2 regions of the Cobetia sp. genome follow, and region 2 is predicted to be linked to the other one. Evidence: predicted binding sites of a transcription regulator. Region 2 holds the regulator's gene; the other holds the start of a gene.
What was found. The regulator sigma-54, encoded in region 2, starts transcription at its own class of promoters, with help from an activator protein. The targets are predictions, from matches to a motif close to TGGCACNNNNNTTGCTNT.

Region 1: AC4FAH_RS02780 (HAD-IIB family hydrolase) is a predicted target of sigma-54. The motif match lies at 4,887-4,904, and genes of this name have one in related genera.

What each region holds. Positions count from the first base shown of each region.
Region 1 covers NZ_CFDJES010000013.1:13,311-21,448, forward strand. The annotation lists gene AC4FAH_RS02765 (GlsB/YeaQ/YmgE family stress response membrane protein) at 56-304, shown strand; gene AC4FAH_RS02770 (sugar phosphorylase) at 667-2,565, shown strand; gene AC4FAH_RS02775 (glycosyltransferase family protein) at 2,654-3,865, opposite strand; gene AC4FAH_RS02780 (HAD-IIB family hydrolase) at 3,907-4,803, opposite strand; gene AC4FAH_RS02785 (TRAP transporter large permease) at 5,100-6,401, opposite strand; gene AC4FAH_RS02790 (TRAP transporter small permease subunit) at 6,401-7,057, opposite strand; gene AC4FAH_RS02795 (TRAP transporter substrate-binding protein) at 7,227-8,138, opposite strand, start outside.
Region 2 covers NZ_CFDJES010000039.1:314-7,343, reverse strand. The annotation lists partial or broken gene AC4FAH_RS05930 (KpsF/GutQ family sugar-phosphate isomerase) at 1-143, shown strand, start outside; gene AC4FAH_RS05925 (KdsC family phosphatase) at 270-839, shown strand; gene lptC (LPS export ABC transporter periplasmic protein LptC) at 839-1,522, shown strand; gene lptA (lipopolysaccharide transport periplasmic protein LptA) at 1,631-2,209, shown strand; gene lptB (LPS export ABC transporter ATP-binding protein) at 2,213-2,953, shown strand; gene AC4FAH_RS05905 (RNA polymerase factor sigma-54) at 3,187-4,635, shown strand; gene hpf (ribosome hibernation-promoting factor, HPF/YfiA family) at 5,296-5,604, shown strand; gene AC4FAH_RS05895 (PTS sugar transporter subunit IIA) at 5,614-6,084, shown strand; gene rapZ (RNase adapter RapZ) at 6,222-7,030, shown strand, end outside.

The sequences.
Region 1 (8,138 bases), on a different contig from region 2:
GGCGGCGAATGATCTCTGCCGCGAGATTGATCACGATGACGCAAGGAGCTGCGACATGGGAATCATTGCATGGATCATATTCGGTCTTATTGCCGGCATCATCGCCAAGGTGATCGTGCCCGGCAAGGACCCGGGTGGCATCATCGTCACCAGCATCATCGGCATCCTGGGTGCCGTGGTCGGTGGCTGGGTCGGCACCCTGATGGGTTTCGGTGAAGTGACGGGATTCAATCTGGCCAGCTTTGTCATCGCCGTGCTCGGCGCCGTCATTCTGCTGATTCTGTATCGCGTGCTGCGCAAGTAAAGCATGTCATGAAGCGCAGTGGCGTCAGCTGGCCGCAGGCCACATGACGCCAGACAGGACGGCCAGCCGGCACATGCAGGCTGGCCGTCCTGCCTTGCAGGCTTGACGAATCTGGCCCGAGGCGTGCATGACTCATGAGTAAAGGCGCCAGGCCGTCACCCACGGGCGCCGCTGAGCGATGCGCCATTCAGGGATTTCACCAAGCGACGGCCAGCCGACTTCATCTGATATGTGATTTCCAGTCTTGCCACCGGCCCCGCAGGATTGCACCGGCGGGCTTCCCGAAGATCACCCGCGACACGCTCTGCCATTGCGGCTCACGAGGCAGAGTCTGACCGCTTTTGCTGCCACGAGGATTGCCCATGTCCGATACGTCATCTCCCGATCACTCGACATCCACTGCCTCAGATCCTGCGCCGAGCGAGGGCAGCGCCAGGCCACGCGCCAGAGTCTCTCTCGCCAAACGTCTCTCGCAAGCTGATTTCCAGGCGCACGCCACACGCCTGCTCGCCGAGATCTACCCACAGCGTCATGAAGAAGTCCTCAGACGCCTGGAGACGGTGCTGGATTTCCATCGCACGCGCCTCAACCCCCGCGTACCGGAAGGCGAGCCGCTCTGGAGCGAGCGCGACCAGTGGCTGATCACCTACGGCGACAGCCTGCAGCAGGAAGGCGAGGCGCCACTGGCGACCCTGCACGACTTCCTCGCCAGCCGACTGGACGACAGCCTGTCCGGTGTCCACGTGCTGCCCTTCTTTCCGTGGAGCAGCGATGACGGCTTCAGCGTCATCCACTATCGCGAGGTCAATCCGGTCCTCGGCGACTGGCAGGACATCCGGCGCCTGAGTGAGCAGCGCGACCTGATGGCAGACCTGGTCATCAATCACTGCTCGCGCGAGTCACTGTGGTTCGCCGATTATCTGGCCGGCGTGCAGCCCGGCCGCGACTACTTCATCGAGATGGACCCCGACACCGATGTCTCCGAGGTCGTGCGCCCGCGTCCATCTGCCCTGCTCACGCCGGTGCATACCCGTCGTGGCCTGCGCCATCTTTGGGCAACCTTCTCGGATGACCAGATCGACCTGAACTTCGCCAATCCCGATGTGCTGCTCGAGTTCATCGGCATCCTGCTTTACTACCTCGAGCAGGGCGCGGGCATCATCCGCCTCGATGCGGTGGCATTCCTGTGGAAACGCCAGGGCACCTCCTGCATCCACCTGCCGGAGACACACGCCGTGGTGCGCCTGCTGCGCGCCATCGTCGACCATCTGGCGCCGGGCAGCCTGTTGATCACCGAAACCAACGTGCCCCACGCCGAGAACATGTCCTACTTCGGGCTCGATCGCCTGTCACAGCACGACCTCACCGCCATCGAGGGCAGCGCCCAGGCCGATGAAGCGCACCTGATCTATCAGTTCACGCTGCCGCCGCTGACGCTGCACACCCTGACCTCCGGCGATGCCAGCGCCCTGACCCAGTGGGCCACCAGCCTGCCGTCCCTGCCTTCCGGCTGCAGCTACTTCAACTTCACCGCCAGTCACGACGGTATCGGCGTTCGCGCCCTTGAGGGCCTGCTGCCCGACCACGAGCGCGACACCCTGGTGCGGCTGGTGCATGACTTCGGTGGCTACGTCAGCATGCGCGCCAACCCCGGGCGCGCCGACACCCCCTATGAGCTCAACATCAGCTACTTCGATGCGCTCAAGGGCACGCGGCGCGGCCAGGACCCGTGGCAGATCGAGCGCTTCATCGCCAGTCAGACCCTGATGCTGAGCCTGCAGGGCATCCCGGGGCTGTACATCCACTCGCTGACCGCGACTCCCAACCACCAGGAAGGCGTCGAGCGCGATGGCCATCTGCGCGCCATCAACCGCCGCAAATGGCAGCGTGATGAACTGGAAGCGCTGCTGGCAAGCCCCAACACCGCGACCCATGAGGTCTTCCACGCCCTCAAGCGCCGCATGGCACTGCGCCGCAACGAACCCTGCTTCCACCCGGATGCCGACCAGAATGTCTTCGATGTCGGCCCGGATTTCTTCGTCTTCGAGCGCGTCACCCATGAAGGGCGACGCCTGCTGTTCGCCCTCAATGTCACCGATCAGCCGCGCGTACTGCCGCTGCCGGAAAGCTGGCAAGGCGTCGCGCTGACCGACCACCTGTGCCACGACAAGGCCTACGATCCCACCATGGCCCGCCGTCCCTATCAGGCGGCCTGGCTGATGGAGCAAACCGTGCGCCCGCCGGCCATCGAGGTCGTCTGACGCCCGCGTTTCTTCCTTCTGCCTACGACAACGGGGCTGCCAGTGGCAGCCCCGTTGTCGTAGGTCTTGCTGTTTCCCGCCGCGAGCCTTACTGGTTGTCCAGCTCCACCGCTTCGTGCATGCGCTCGAGCAGGTCCGGCACGGCTGACTGCACCCGGTTCCAGCTCGGGATGAAGGGCTTGTCGCGCGGATTGTCGAGGAAGGCGCTGCCGGCATCCATGATGTTGGCGGCGAACAGCTCCACCGCCGCTTCCTCACTGTGGCGGTCCACCGTCAGGCCATTCATGACGGCATCGTTGTAGTAGGTCTCGATCAGGTCCAGCGCGATACGGTAGTAGGTGGCCTTGATGGTGCGGAAGGTCTCGCCGTGCATCTCGACGCCCAGCGTGGCCAGCTTGCGATACATGGCCTTGGCGATGTCCAAACTCATGCGATTCAAACCGCCCAGCGCATCTTCCTCGGACAGCGGCTGGTGCTTGTGATCGTAGGCATCGGCGATGTCCACCTGACACAGACGCTTGGTGGAGTAGTTGCGATGGACCTCGGACAGCACGCCGATCTCCAGCCCCCAGTCACTGGGAATGCGGATGTCCGCCAGCACGTCGGTGCGCATCGAGAATTCGCCGGACAGCGGATAACGATAGCTGTCGAGATAATCCAGGTACGGCAGCGGGCCATAGACCTTCTTGAGCGCACGGATCAACGGCGTGACCATCAGGCGTGCCACGCGGCCGTTCAGCTTGCCCTGGGCGATGCGCGAGTAGTAGCCCTTGCAGAACTCGTAGTTGAACTGCGGATGGGCCACCGGGTAGATCAGGCGCGCCAACAGGCCGCGGTCATAGGTGACGATATCGCAGTCATGCAGTGCCACCGCCTCGGCGATGCCCGAGGCCTGGACGTAGCCTGAGCAGTACCAGACATTGCGCCCCTTGCCGGCTTCCATCGGCGCCAGGCCATGCTCGGTCAGCTCCTCATCCAGCGCCCGCAGACGCGGGCCGTCGTTCCACAGGATGCGGTGATGCTGCGGCAGATGTGAGAAGAACTCCTTGGCATGCTCGAACTGGTCACGGTCGGCGCGGTCCAGCCCGATCACGATCTCGCTGAGGTAGGGCACCTGCGCCAGCTCCTCGACGATATGCTTGAGCGCCGGGCCTTCCAGCTCGGAATACAGCGACGGCAGAATCAGGCTCATCGGTCGCTTGCGGGAGAAGCGCATCAGGTCCGCTTCGAGATCTTCCACCGGACGATCGGTCAGGTTATGGAAGTTGGTGATGATGCCATTCTGGTAAAAATCGCTCATGTCAGCTCCTTGTCATGCCGAAGACACGCATCAGGCAGGCGTCAGGCGCCCAGACCTCTGGATGTCCATTCTTCCGGCTGGCCATTGGCCAGCCAGTGACGCAATCCCTCGACCCATCCCTGCGGTCCGGGGAGATTGGCGCGAAAACAGCGGCGCTCATCCGCCAGTAGCGGATAATCGGCAAGCTCCCGATCACGCTGAGAGGTATCACCGACGCCGGGGATCAGCACAGCGTTGTCGACCGCGGCCAGCAGTGGCAGGTCATTGGCGCCATCGCCGAAGCCCAGCGTCCAGGGGCGCACCCGCTCGTAGAGCCGGTAGCGGGCGATCAGATAGCGCGCTGCCACGCCCTTGTCGCTGTCCCCGGTCACGTGATGGAAGCGCCCACCACGTGTCAGCTTGAGGCCATGGCTGGCCAGACGCGTGCGAAAGTCCTCGAGACGCTCCGGCGCGTCACGCCACACCAGCGGTTCACTGGCATCACGCTGTCCCGCCAGGGCCGCGTCGCCCTCCCCCAGCCCCGTCAGCTCGCTGATTCTCGCCACCGACATCGAGGCAAAGCCCTCGAAGGCGAACTCCCCGCTCAGCTCCTCCAGCACCGCGAGAATCCTGTCGCGGGGCATCGCCACCGCGATACGACACAGGCCGTGTGCGTCCGGGGCGCTGGCCTCTTCCAGCGGGTAGGCACTCAGCCAATCGGCCGGCAACGCCACCACGCCGCCGTTTTCGGCGATCCACGGCTGGCCCGCCAAGCCCAGCGAGTCCATCAGCGGCGCCAGTTCGGCCGCCGTCTTGGAGGTGTTGGGGACGATCCAGGCACCGCGCGCGCGCAGGCGGGTCAGCCAGCTGCGCGCCGCCCCAGGCGAGTAATCGTGGTGATCCAGCAGCGAGCCATCCAGATCGGTCAGCAACAACAGCGGTGCTTGAGTCTCTGACATGTGAACTCTCCTCGTGAAGTGCTGCAGCGTGTCGGGGGTCACCTCGACAGGATCTCGTGGCACCGGACAGGCATTGCAAGAGCATTGCAGGGAATGTGCCAAGATGGTGCAGCTGCCATGACAGCCTGCCCCTTCTCACCGTGGCTGTGTTTGTGCGTCCGCTCATTTGCACCATAAAAGAGCACAAAGCCTGCCATGCATGCCCCCTCGCCACACGACGGCGCAAATCTTTCGTCACCAACGACGACGCCCTCGCATCTGCGAGGGCGTCGAGTCTACGGCTAAGTCTGTTGAGACTAGACCAGCCACAGCGACAGTTGCGGCCACAGCAGCAACATCGCCAGCACGCACAGCTGGATGGCGATGAACGGCAGCAGCGAGACGAAGATATCCTTGAGACTGATGCCTTCCGGTGCCACGCCTTTCAGATAGAAGGCGGCAGGCCCGAAGGGTGGCGACAGGAAGGACACCTGCATGTTGACCGCGAACAGCACACCGAACCATACCGGGTCGTAGCCGAGCTGCACGATGATCGGCACGAAGATCGGCAGGGTCAGCATCGCGATGCCGATCCAGTCGAGGAACAGCCCCAGCAGCAGCAGGATCGCCATCATCACCATGATGATCGCCAGCGGCGGGATATCCAGGCCGAGAATCATGCTCGACACGAAGCGGTTGCCGCCCATCAGGTTGTAGACCCCGACCAGTGCCGCCGCGCCGATACCGATCCAGATGATCATGCCGCAGGTGTTCATGGTCTGGGACAGCGCACGCTGCATCAGGGTGATGGAGAACTCGCCGCGCAGCATCACCGCCACCAGCACGCCGAAGCTGCCCATCGCCGCGGCTTCGGTCACCGAGGCCACGCCACCGTAGATGGAGCCCAGCACCAGCCCCGCGATGACCGCCGGCACGCCGATGGCCTTGAGCAGCTCACGCTTGCTCTGGAAGCTGGCGCGGCGCTCCTCCTCGGGCATCACCGGCCCCAGTGAAGGGTTGCGCAGACAGCGGATCAGCACGTAGATGATGTAGCTTGCCATCAGCACGATGGCCGGGGTGATCGCCGCGGTGAACAGGTCCGCGATCGACTGGTTGGCGATCAGGCCATAGATGATCAGCACGATGGAGGGCGGCATCATGGTGCCCAGCGAGCCGCCGGCACACACCACGCCGATGGCGATGTGCTTGTCATAGCCGAGCCTGAGCATCTGCGGCAGTGCCAGAATCCCCAGCAGCACGATCTCGCCGCCGATGATGCCGGACATCGCGGCGAGGAAGAACGCCACCACGATGGTCTGGATCGCCACGCCGCCGGGCAGTCGCCCTGCCATCACGCGCATGGCATTGAACAGGTCCTTGGCGATCCCCGAGCGATCCAGCAGCGAGGCCATCAACACGAACATCGGCACCGCCACCAGCGAATACTCGGTGACGAAGCCATAGACACGACTGGTGACCAGCGGCAGCGCCATCGGGCCGAACCAGCCGAAGGTGTAGGCCAGCGCGACCAGGCCGGTGACGAAGGCCAGCGGCAGGCCGGTGACCAGCAGCGCGAAGATGCCGCCGACCAGCAGCATCGTAGCCGTTGCGATATCCATCAGCGCGGCTCCTTGTGGTCAGCTGTGGCGTCGGGAGCGGCATCGGAAGTGGCGTCGGATGCGCCACTTCCCTCACTGCCGCCCTCGGGCGGACGGGGCGAGAAGAATGTCTGGTAGAGATGCCACAGCGCCTGCAGGGTCATCACCGCCAGCGCGAACAGGATCACGCCCTTGGTCAGCGCCGGAAACGGCGGATTCCATGAGGTGCCGGAACGCTCCAGCTGCCACTCGCCCAGCGGACTGTGCGAGGCACGCCAGAACATCACCCAGCCCGCATAGCTCATCGCCAGACAGAAGACGAACGTCATCACGTCATTGAAACAGTCCAGCACGTAGCGAAAGCGCGTGCCGACCAGGTCGTAGAGCACACGCACGCGAATATGGCGATTGTTGGCCAGGGCCGCCGGGCCGCCCAGCGCGAAGCTGGTCGCGACCAGGAAGATCACCGTCTCGTGCACCCAGGAGGTCGGCGAATCGAGGCCGTAGCGCATCACCACCTCGAACACGCTGATCGCCATCGCCAGCAATACCAGCCACGCCGCGGCGCGCGTGCCCTTGCCCACCAGGCGGTCCAGCGGCGTCCGCGTGCCCAGATTCGGGTCGTGGTCATCCGACGCCTCGGGTAGCCCCGGCGACGCCACATCATGTTCTGCCATATCGAATTCCTTGCTGACTCGCTGCCTCAAGGAGAATCGGCGCGCCCAGTGAGCACGCCGACCTTGATCTCCCGCGTCTTTATCGTTCTGCGATCGTGTGGCCAAAAGCGTGGTTAGCTGATGCCTCTTGCCACACGGCGGCTGGCGCCCATCCCGCGCGCCAGCGGGCTCACATCAGGTTGCGGTCGGTCAGGAAGCTGACCACGGACTCGTAGACCTTGCCGGTCAGCTCATTCTTCTCGGCCCACACCTTCCACTCCTGCTGCGCGATGCGACGGAACTTGGCGCGCTCCTCCGGCGCCATGTCGATCACCTCAATATCCGGATTGGCACGCGCCGCGCTCACCGCCTTGATGTCACGCGCCTTGAGGGTGAAGACCATGTCGTAGGCCATCGCATCGGTGGCGCTCTCCATGATCGCCTTGAGATCCGCCGGCAGGCCGTCCCAGATGCCCTTGTTCATCGACACCGCCACCATCGGCAGGGAGTGGAAGCCCGGGTAGGACGGGTACTTGGCGAAGCTGTGCAGGCCCTGGTCATCATTGGTGGCGAAGACGGTGTAATCCGCCGCGTCGATCACGCCCTTCTCCAGGCCGGTGTAGACCTCGGAGCCCGGCAGGTTGACGGGCGCCGCGCCGGCCTTCTGGAAGATGTTGTAGACCATGCCTTCCGGCGCACGCACCTTGAGGCCCTTGAGGTCATCGACGGTGCGCACCGGCTTCTTGGAGACGAAGGACTCAAGCCCGGTGGCGCCCGCGCCGATCAGATGCACGCCGTAGGGCTCGACCAGCTCGTTGTAGAGCTCCTCACCGCCGCCGTGCTGCATGTACTCGAGATATTCCAGCGGGTCACCCCAGGCGCCCACCAGGTTGCCCAGCATGCCGAAGGCCGGATTCTGGCCCGAGAAGTAGGACGGATCGGTCAGGTGGCCCTGCAGGATGCCGGCGCTGACGGCGTCCAGCGTCTGGTTGGCCTGCACCACGGCATTGACCGGCAGGATCTCGATGGCGATGCGGCCATCCGACATGGTCTTGATGCTGTCGGCCCAGGCCTTCTTGACCTCGAACTGCGGCTCCCCGGC
Region 2 (7,030 bases):
CCGTGCGCGCCAGCATGCTGGCCGCCGAAGCGGTACGCATCATGGAAGAAAACCGCATCAGCGTTCTGGTAGTCTGTGACGAGGATGAGCACCCCATCGGAGCCATCCATATGCACGGCCTGCTGGCCAGCGGCGTGATCTGAACTCCCGCGGGCGTTCGCTGTCTCTGTTCGACGGCAGATCGTCCCGGCAAGACGCTACCGCTCAACGCCCATCAGCGCCGTTCACAGGACAGCGTCAAGCATGCACGGAGTGCGAGGAGAAAGACCATGAGCGACACGAATTCCCTGAGCGAAGAATATCCGCAGGACATCATCGACCGCGCACGCCGCGTGCGTCTGCTGGCTCTGGATGTCGACGGCGTGCTCACCGACAACCGTCTGCACTACGATGCCAATGGCGTCGAGACCAAGTCCTTCCACGTCCAGGATGGCCATGGCCTCAAGCTGGTGCTGCGCAGTGGCGTTCGCGTTGCGCTGATCACCGGCCGCAGCTCGCCGATGGTCGAGCGTCGCGCCAAGGAACTGGGCATTCAGGATGTCATCCAGGGCCGTGAAGACAAGCTGGTCGCGCTGACCGACCTGTGCCGCGAGCACGGGATCGAGCTGGAAGAAGTCGCCTATTGCGGCGATGACCTGCCGGACCGCGAAGCCATTCGTCGTGTCGGTCTCGGCGTCAGCGTGCCCAACGCCATGGCCTACGTGATGAGCGAGGCCAACTGGGTCACCTCACGCCAGGGCGGCGATGGCGCCGTGCGCGAGCTCTGTGATCTGCTGCTCAAGGCCCAGGGCCACTGGGCCTCGGTGCTGGATACCTACCTGCAGGAGTCGCGCCCCTGATGTTACGTCTGTCCCGCCCTTCTCCGCGCCTCTGGCTGATGCTGCTGTTGCTGCTCGTCGGTGGCGTGCTGGCGCTGATCGAGCAGCGCAACAGCCTGGAATCGACCGTCAATGTCGAGGTCGACAGCAGTGAGCCGGATTACTATCTCGACGGGGCAGACATGACACGCTTCGATGCGCGCGGCGTGGCGATCCAGTCCATGACCTCGCCGCATATCGAGCACACGCCAGGCGATGACGTGACCCGGGCGCAGACCCCGAAGATTCGCACCAACGACAGTGAAGACCGCCGCTGGTATGCCACGGGAGACAGTGGCGTGTTGAGCGCCGGCGGCGACACCTTCACCCTCGAGGGCAATGCCAGACTGCGCCAGCCCGATGACCGGTGGACCCTCGATACCGATGTCCTGCACTACAGCCGTGATCAGAATCGCGCCTGGAGTGACGTGCCGGTCGTGATCACCCAGAATGGCCAGCATGTCGAAAGCGACAGCTTCAGCGCCGACCTCTCCCGGGATTCCGCCGTGCTGCAGGGCCGTGTTCGCAGCGTCCTGCAACCCGGCACAGGCCAGAGCGAGGCCAGCAAGGAAGCCGAGCGCATCGACTCGGGCACCGACAACACCACCCCCGATGATGGGCGCGTCAACAGCACCTTCGAGGCAGCGCCTGCCAGCGGTGAATGAATCCGCCGGGCTGGCCTTCACGCCATGACCCGCGCCGCACCACCTTCTTCTCTGCCGCTCGATGGCATCATTGCTCGGGCGGCGACCCCGTCATGCCAAGGAGCCACCATGACTTCCACGACTCGCAAGCCCTTGACGGCCTGTCGCCAGACCCTCAACAGCGGTGTCATGGCGCTCTGCCTGGCACTGGGCATGTCCACCTTCGCCCCGGCCGCCATGGCGCTGGACAGCGATGCCAGCCAGCCGATCAACATCGCCGCGGACGCCCTGTCGCTCGATGACAAGGCCGGTACCGCCACCTACACCGGCCAGGTGGAAATGCGCCAGGGCAGCATGAAACTCGATGCCAGCCGCGTCGATATCAGCCGCGCCGGCAGCGGCGAGATCTCGCTGGTCAAGGCCACCGGCAAGCGTGCCTACCTGGAACAGCAACCCGCGCCCGACGAGAAGCTGGTCAAGGGCTGGGCCGACACCATCCGCTACCATGCGCTGGAGCGCCGCGTGGAGCTGGTCGGCAATGCGCGTCTCGAGAAAGGCGATGACACCTTCGAAGGCGGCTACGTGGAGTACTTCCTCGACAAGCGCCAGGTGAACGCCAACAACAGCAAGACGGCACAGCAGACCGAAGGCGGTCGCGTGCACATGACTCTGACGCCGCGCGGCGCCAATGCCAGCAAGGAAAACTGAGTCATGACTGCTGCTACTCCGCGTACGCTGAGCGCTCGCCATCTGGCCAAGGCCTACAAGGGCCGCAAGGTGGTCAAGGACATCTCGCTGGAGATCCGCCAGGGCGACATCGTCGGCCTGCTGGGCCCCAACGGCGCCGGCAAGACGACCTCGTTCTACATGATCGTCGGGCTGGTGCGCGCCGATGCCGGCAACGTCTCCATCGATGACAAGGACCTCTCCGCTGCCGCCATGCATCAGCGTGCACGCGCCGGCATCGGCTATCTGCCGCAGGAGGCGTCGATCTTCCGCAAGCTGTCGGTGGCCGACAACATCATGGCGATTCTGGAGACCCGCAAGGACCTGGATCGCAATGGCCGCAAGGCACGCCTTGAAGAGTTGCTCGAGGAATTCAGCATCACGCACATCCGCGCCAGCACCGGTATGAGCCTCTCCGGCGGTGAGCGTCGTCGGGTCGAGATCGCCCGTGCACTGGCCACCGAGCCGGATTTCGTGCTGCTCGATGAGCCCTTTGCCGGCGTCGACCCCATCTCGGTGGGCGAGATCAAGAGCATCGTGCGTCAACTGCGCGACCGTGGCATCGGCGTGCTGATCACCGACCACAACGTGCGCGAGACACTCGATATCTGTGACACCGCCTATATCGTCGGCGATGGCCAGATCATCGCCCACGGTGATGCGGACTCCATCCTGGCCAACCAGCAGGTGCGCGACGTCTACCTGGGCCACGAGTTCACGCTCTAGGGTCAGCGGCTGCGCTGAGTCCTCGCGAGGCGAAAGCTTCGAAAGCCGCTGCGTGATTTTATCGCGTAGCGGCTTTTTCATGTCTGACATCAGACGCATGCATGACGTCCATACCACCTTGGTGGAAACATGGCATGCAAGTTGCTTGAATATTCACGACAACCACTTGTCAGTGCCCCGAGTCACGGTATAGCGTAGTAAGCACGTTCCTTTGCCGTGAATTGACTGACTCCATGAAACCCACCCTGCAACTCCGCCTCGGCACCTCGCTGACCATGACGCCGCAGCTCCAGCAAGCGATCCAGCTGCTGCAGCTGTCGACGCTCGACCTGCGTCAGGAGATTCAGCAAGCCCTCGAGTCCAACCCCATGTTGGAGCTCGACGAGGACTACGAGTCGCTGGATGTCGTCGAGACACAGGATTCGAGCGAGATCTCCACTGCCGACTCCTCGAGCGAGATTCCCGAGGAATACCCCCTCGACAGTGACTGGTCGGACCTCTACCAGGACCACGCCGGTAGCCTGACCAGCTCCGGCAGTGGCAGCGGGAGTGAAGAAGGGCCGGACTTCGATCGCAATACCAGCGTCGAGAGCCTGCAGGACCACCTGCGCTGGCAGCTGGCGATGACCGACCTCGATGGCCGTGAACGCCAGATGGCGGAGAGCCTGATCGATGCCGTCGACGGTGCCGGTTATCTGAGCCTGTCACTCGACGAGCTGGTCGATGGCCTGCGCGGCCAGGGCCTGCCCGGCCTCAAGGCCTCCGAACTCGAGCAGGTATTGCTGCGTCTGCAGCAGTTCGACCCGACCGGCGTCTTCGCTCGTGACCTGCGCGAATGCCTGCTGCTGCAACTGGCGCTGCTGCCGGATGATCTGCCGCTGCTGGCGCAGGCGCGCCGCCTGGTACGTCAATTCCTCGAGGCACTGGGCAACGATGACCGCAAGCTGCTCAAGCGCCGCCTGAGCCTTGACGATGACGAGCTGGACCACGTCATCCGCCTGGTGCGCGCGCTCGACCCGCGTCCGGCATCCGCCTGGGGCGAGCCCGCCAGCGATTACGTGATCCCTGATCTGCTGGTGCGCCATACCCGCCATGGCTGGCAGGTCGAGCTCAATCCGGAAGCGCTGCCCAAGCTGCGCATCCAGCCGGAATACGCCGCGCTGATCAAGCGTGCCGACAAGTCCGCCGACAACACCTTCCTCAAGGACAACCTGCAGGAAGCCCGCTGGCTGATGAAGAGCCTGTCATCGCGCAATGACACCCTGCTCAAGGTCGGCCGCGAGATCATGGCGCGCCAGATCGACTTCCTCGAGCAAGGCGAGGAAGGCATGAAGCCGCTGATTCTGGCCAACATCGCCGAAGTGGTCGAGATGCACGAATCGACCATCTCGCGGGTCACGACCCAGAAGTACATCCACACCCCGCGCGGCGTCTTCGAGCTCAAGTTCTTCTTCTCGAGCCAGGTCGGTGGCAGCGGCAGTGGCGACGCCCACTCAAGCACCGCCATTCGTGCCCGCATCCGCAAGCTGATCGCGGAAGAGCCGGCCCGCAAGCCTCTCTCCGACTCACGGCTGGTCGATCTGCTCGCCAGCGATGGCATCGAGGTCGCACGCCGTACCGTGGCCAAGTATCGCGAAGCGATGGGCATCCCCTCCTCCAGCGAGCGCAAGCGTCTGGCCTGACGCGTCACCTGCGGCTGCCATGCCCTGCTCTCACCTCCACAATGGCAGCCGTCTCCAACCTCAAGCGCTGGATTTTCCGCTCATCAGCCTCTGACTTCGCGGGTAGCGGTACGCCTGTCGCGCGCTCTGTCACCCCAACAACCGCTCGCCAATTGCCCGTCATGAGCCATGACGGCGCGCAGGATGATGGCGAAAATCCGTCATTCCGGTAGTGTCATTCACCGTCAATCGCATGTTTTTAAAGTCACTTTTGCGCGTATTGCACCTGGATGACACCCGAAGAACCTCCCGGAACGCCGCTTGCTCCACGCAATCGAAGCGCCTGAAAGGCGACGTACATGCAGGGATTGGCGACGAAAACCCGCCTTCTTGCGCGTCTTTCACGCACCACCCACCAGACGTGCCCTTGAAGTCCACTCCGATACCCCTCACTGAGTTGAAGACAAGCACTGAGCCACGATGCAGCGCAGCGTTGATCTTTGCGCAAAGCTTGGGCATTGTCGGTACAGACGCTCACGACATCTGACGCCACTGGCAAGGGTGCGAAAACATCGCCAGACGGTGGCCGTCAAGCCTGTTGCAGAGCGTCCGATCAGGGTTTGCTCGTAGTCAAAAAGGGTTACAATTGAATGGCAACCCGCTGGATAAAGGAGCGTGTCCATGCAAGTGAATATCACCGGGCATCATGTGGAACTTACCGATCCTCTCCGCGATTACGTCAACGAGAAGCTCGCTCGCCTCGAACGGCATTACGACAACATCACCAATGTTCAGGTGACACTGTCGATCGAGAAGGAGCGCCAGCAGGCTGCCTGCACCTTGCACGCGGCAGGCGCTGACCTCCACGCCCTGGCAGAAGACCCCAACATGTACGCTGCCATCGACGCGCTCGCCGACAAGCTGGATCGCCAGCTGGTCAAACACAAGGAAAAGTCCCAGGCTCGCTCTCAGGGCACCGGGACCCGTTGACCTTCAGCCATGACACTTGATCAGATCCTTCCCCCCGAGCGCACGCTGTACGGTGTCCCCGGGGGGAGCAAGAAGCGGGTGCTTGAATTCTTCAGCACCTTCATCGCACAGAACATTCCCAGCCTGGATAGCCAGGAAGTCTTCTCGCGCCTGATCGGGCGCGAGAGACTGGGGTCGACCGGCATTGGCCACGGTGTGGCCGTGCCCCATGCACGCAGCCCGCATTGCAAGACGCCAATCGCTGCGTTTCTGAAGCTCGGTGAACCCATCGACTTCGATGCCATCGACGGAGAACCCATCGATCTGCTGTTCGTGCTGCTGGTGCCTGAGGAAGCGGATGAGACCCATCTGACGCTGCTCGGGCAGGTCGCGGAATTGCTCAATTCCCCGACCAATCGCTCGGCCCTGCGCCAGGCAGACAGCCAGCGTGCACTCTTTGAGGCATTGACCCAAGCCATCGCCGAATTACCGGCGCGCTGAATGACAGGCCCGGACATCGTCCGGGCTTTCGTCTTGCTGGCCTCCCATCGGCCGACGTACAGCGCACTGATAGCGGGCAGCCTTCTGCCCCACCCCTGCATTCTTTCGACGTTGACCTCGCCCTTGGAGAGCACTTCATGAAGATCGTGATCATCAGCGGCCGCTCCGGCTCCGGGAAATCCATCGCTCTCCAGGCGCTGGAAGACATTGGCTACTATGCCATCGACAATCTGCCCGGCATGCTGCTGGCGCCACTGGTCGATCAGCTCGAAAAGGACAGCCCGGCGCGCCGGCGCATCGCGGTCTCCATCGATGCCCGCAATCTGCCGGAAGCCTTGACCCGCTTCCCCGAATTGCTCGACAACGTCCGCCAGAGCGGCATGGACGTGCAGGTCGTCTACCTGACCACCGATTCGCGAGTGCTGCTGGAACGCTACTCGGCGACCCGTCGTCGTCACCCTCTGACGCGCGACAACGACCACACCTTGGCCGAGGCCATCGAGATCGAGCAGAAGACGCTCGCTCCCATCCGCCAGAAGGCCGATCTGGTCATCGACTCGACCAACCTGAGCGTGCATGACCTGCGCTCGCGCATCACCGAGCAAGTCGCCCAGCACAGCTCCCGCCACCTGACGCTGACCTTTGAATCCTTCGGCTTCAAGCATGGCGTGCCGACCGACGCCGACATGGTGTTCGATGCCCGCTGCCTGCCCAACCCGTACTGGGACATCAATCTGCGCGGCGATACCGGTCGCGACGACAGCGTGGCCGAATTCCTGCAGCGCTACCCCACCGTCCAGGCGATGCATGACGATATCGCCGGCTGGCTGGAACGCTGGCTGCCCGCCTATCAGGACAGCAACCGCAGCTACCTGACGGTGTCCGTGGGCTGCACCGGCGGCCAGCATCGCAGCGTCTACCTGTGCGAGCAGCTGGCGAGCTACTT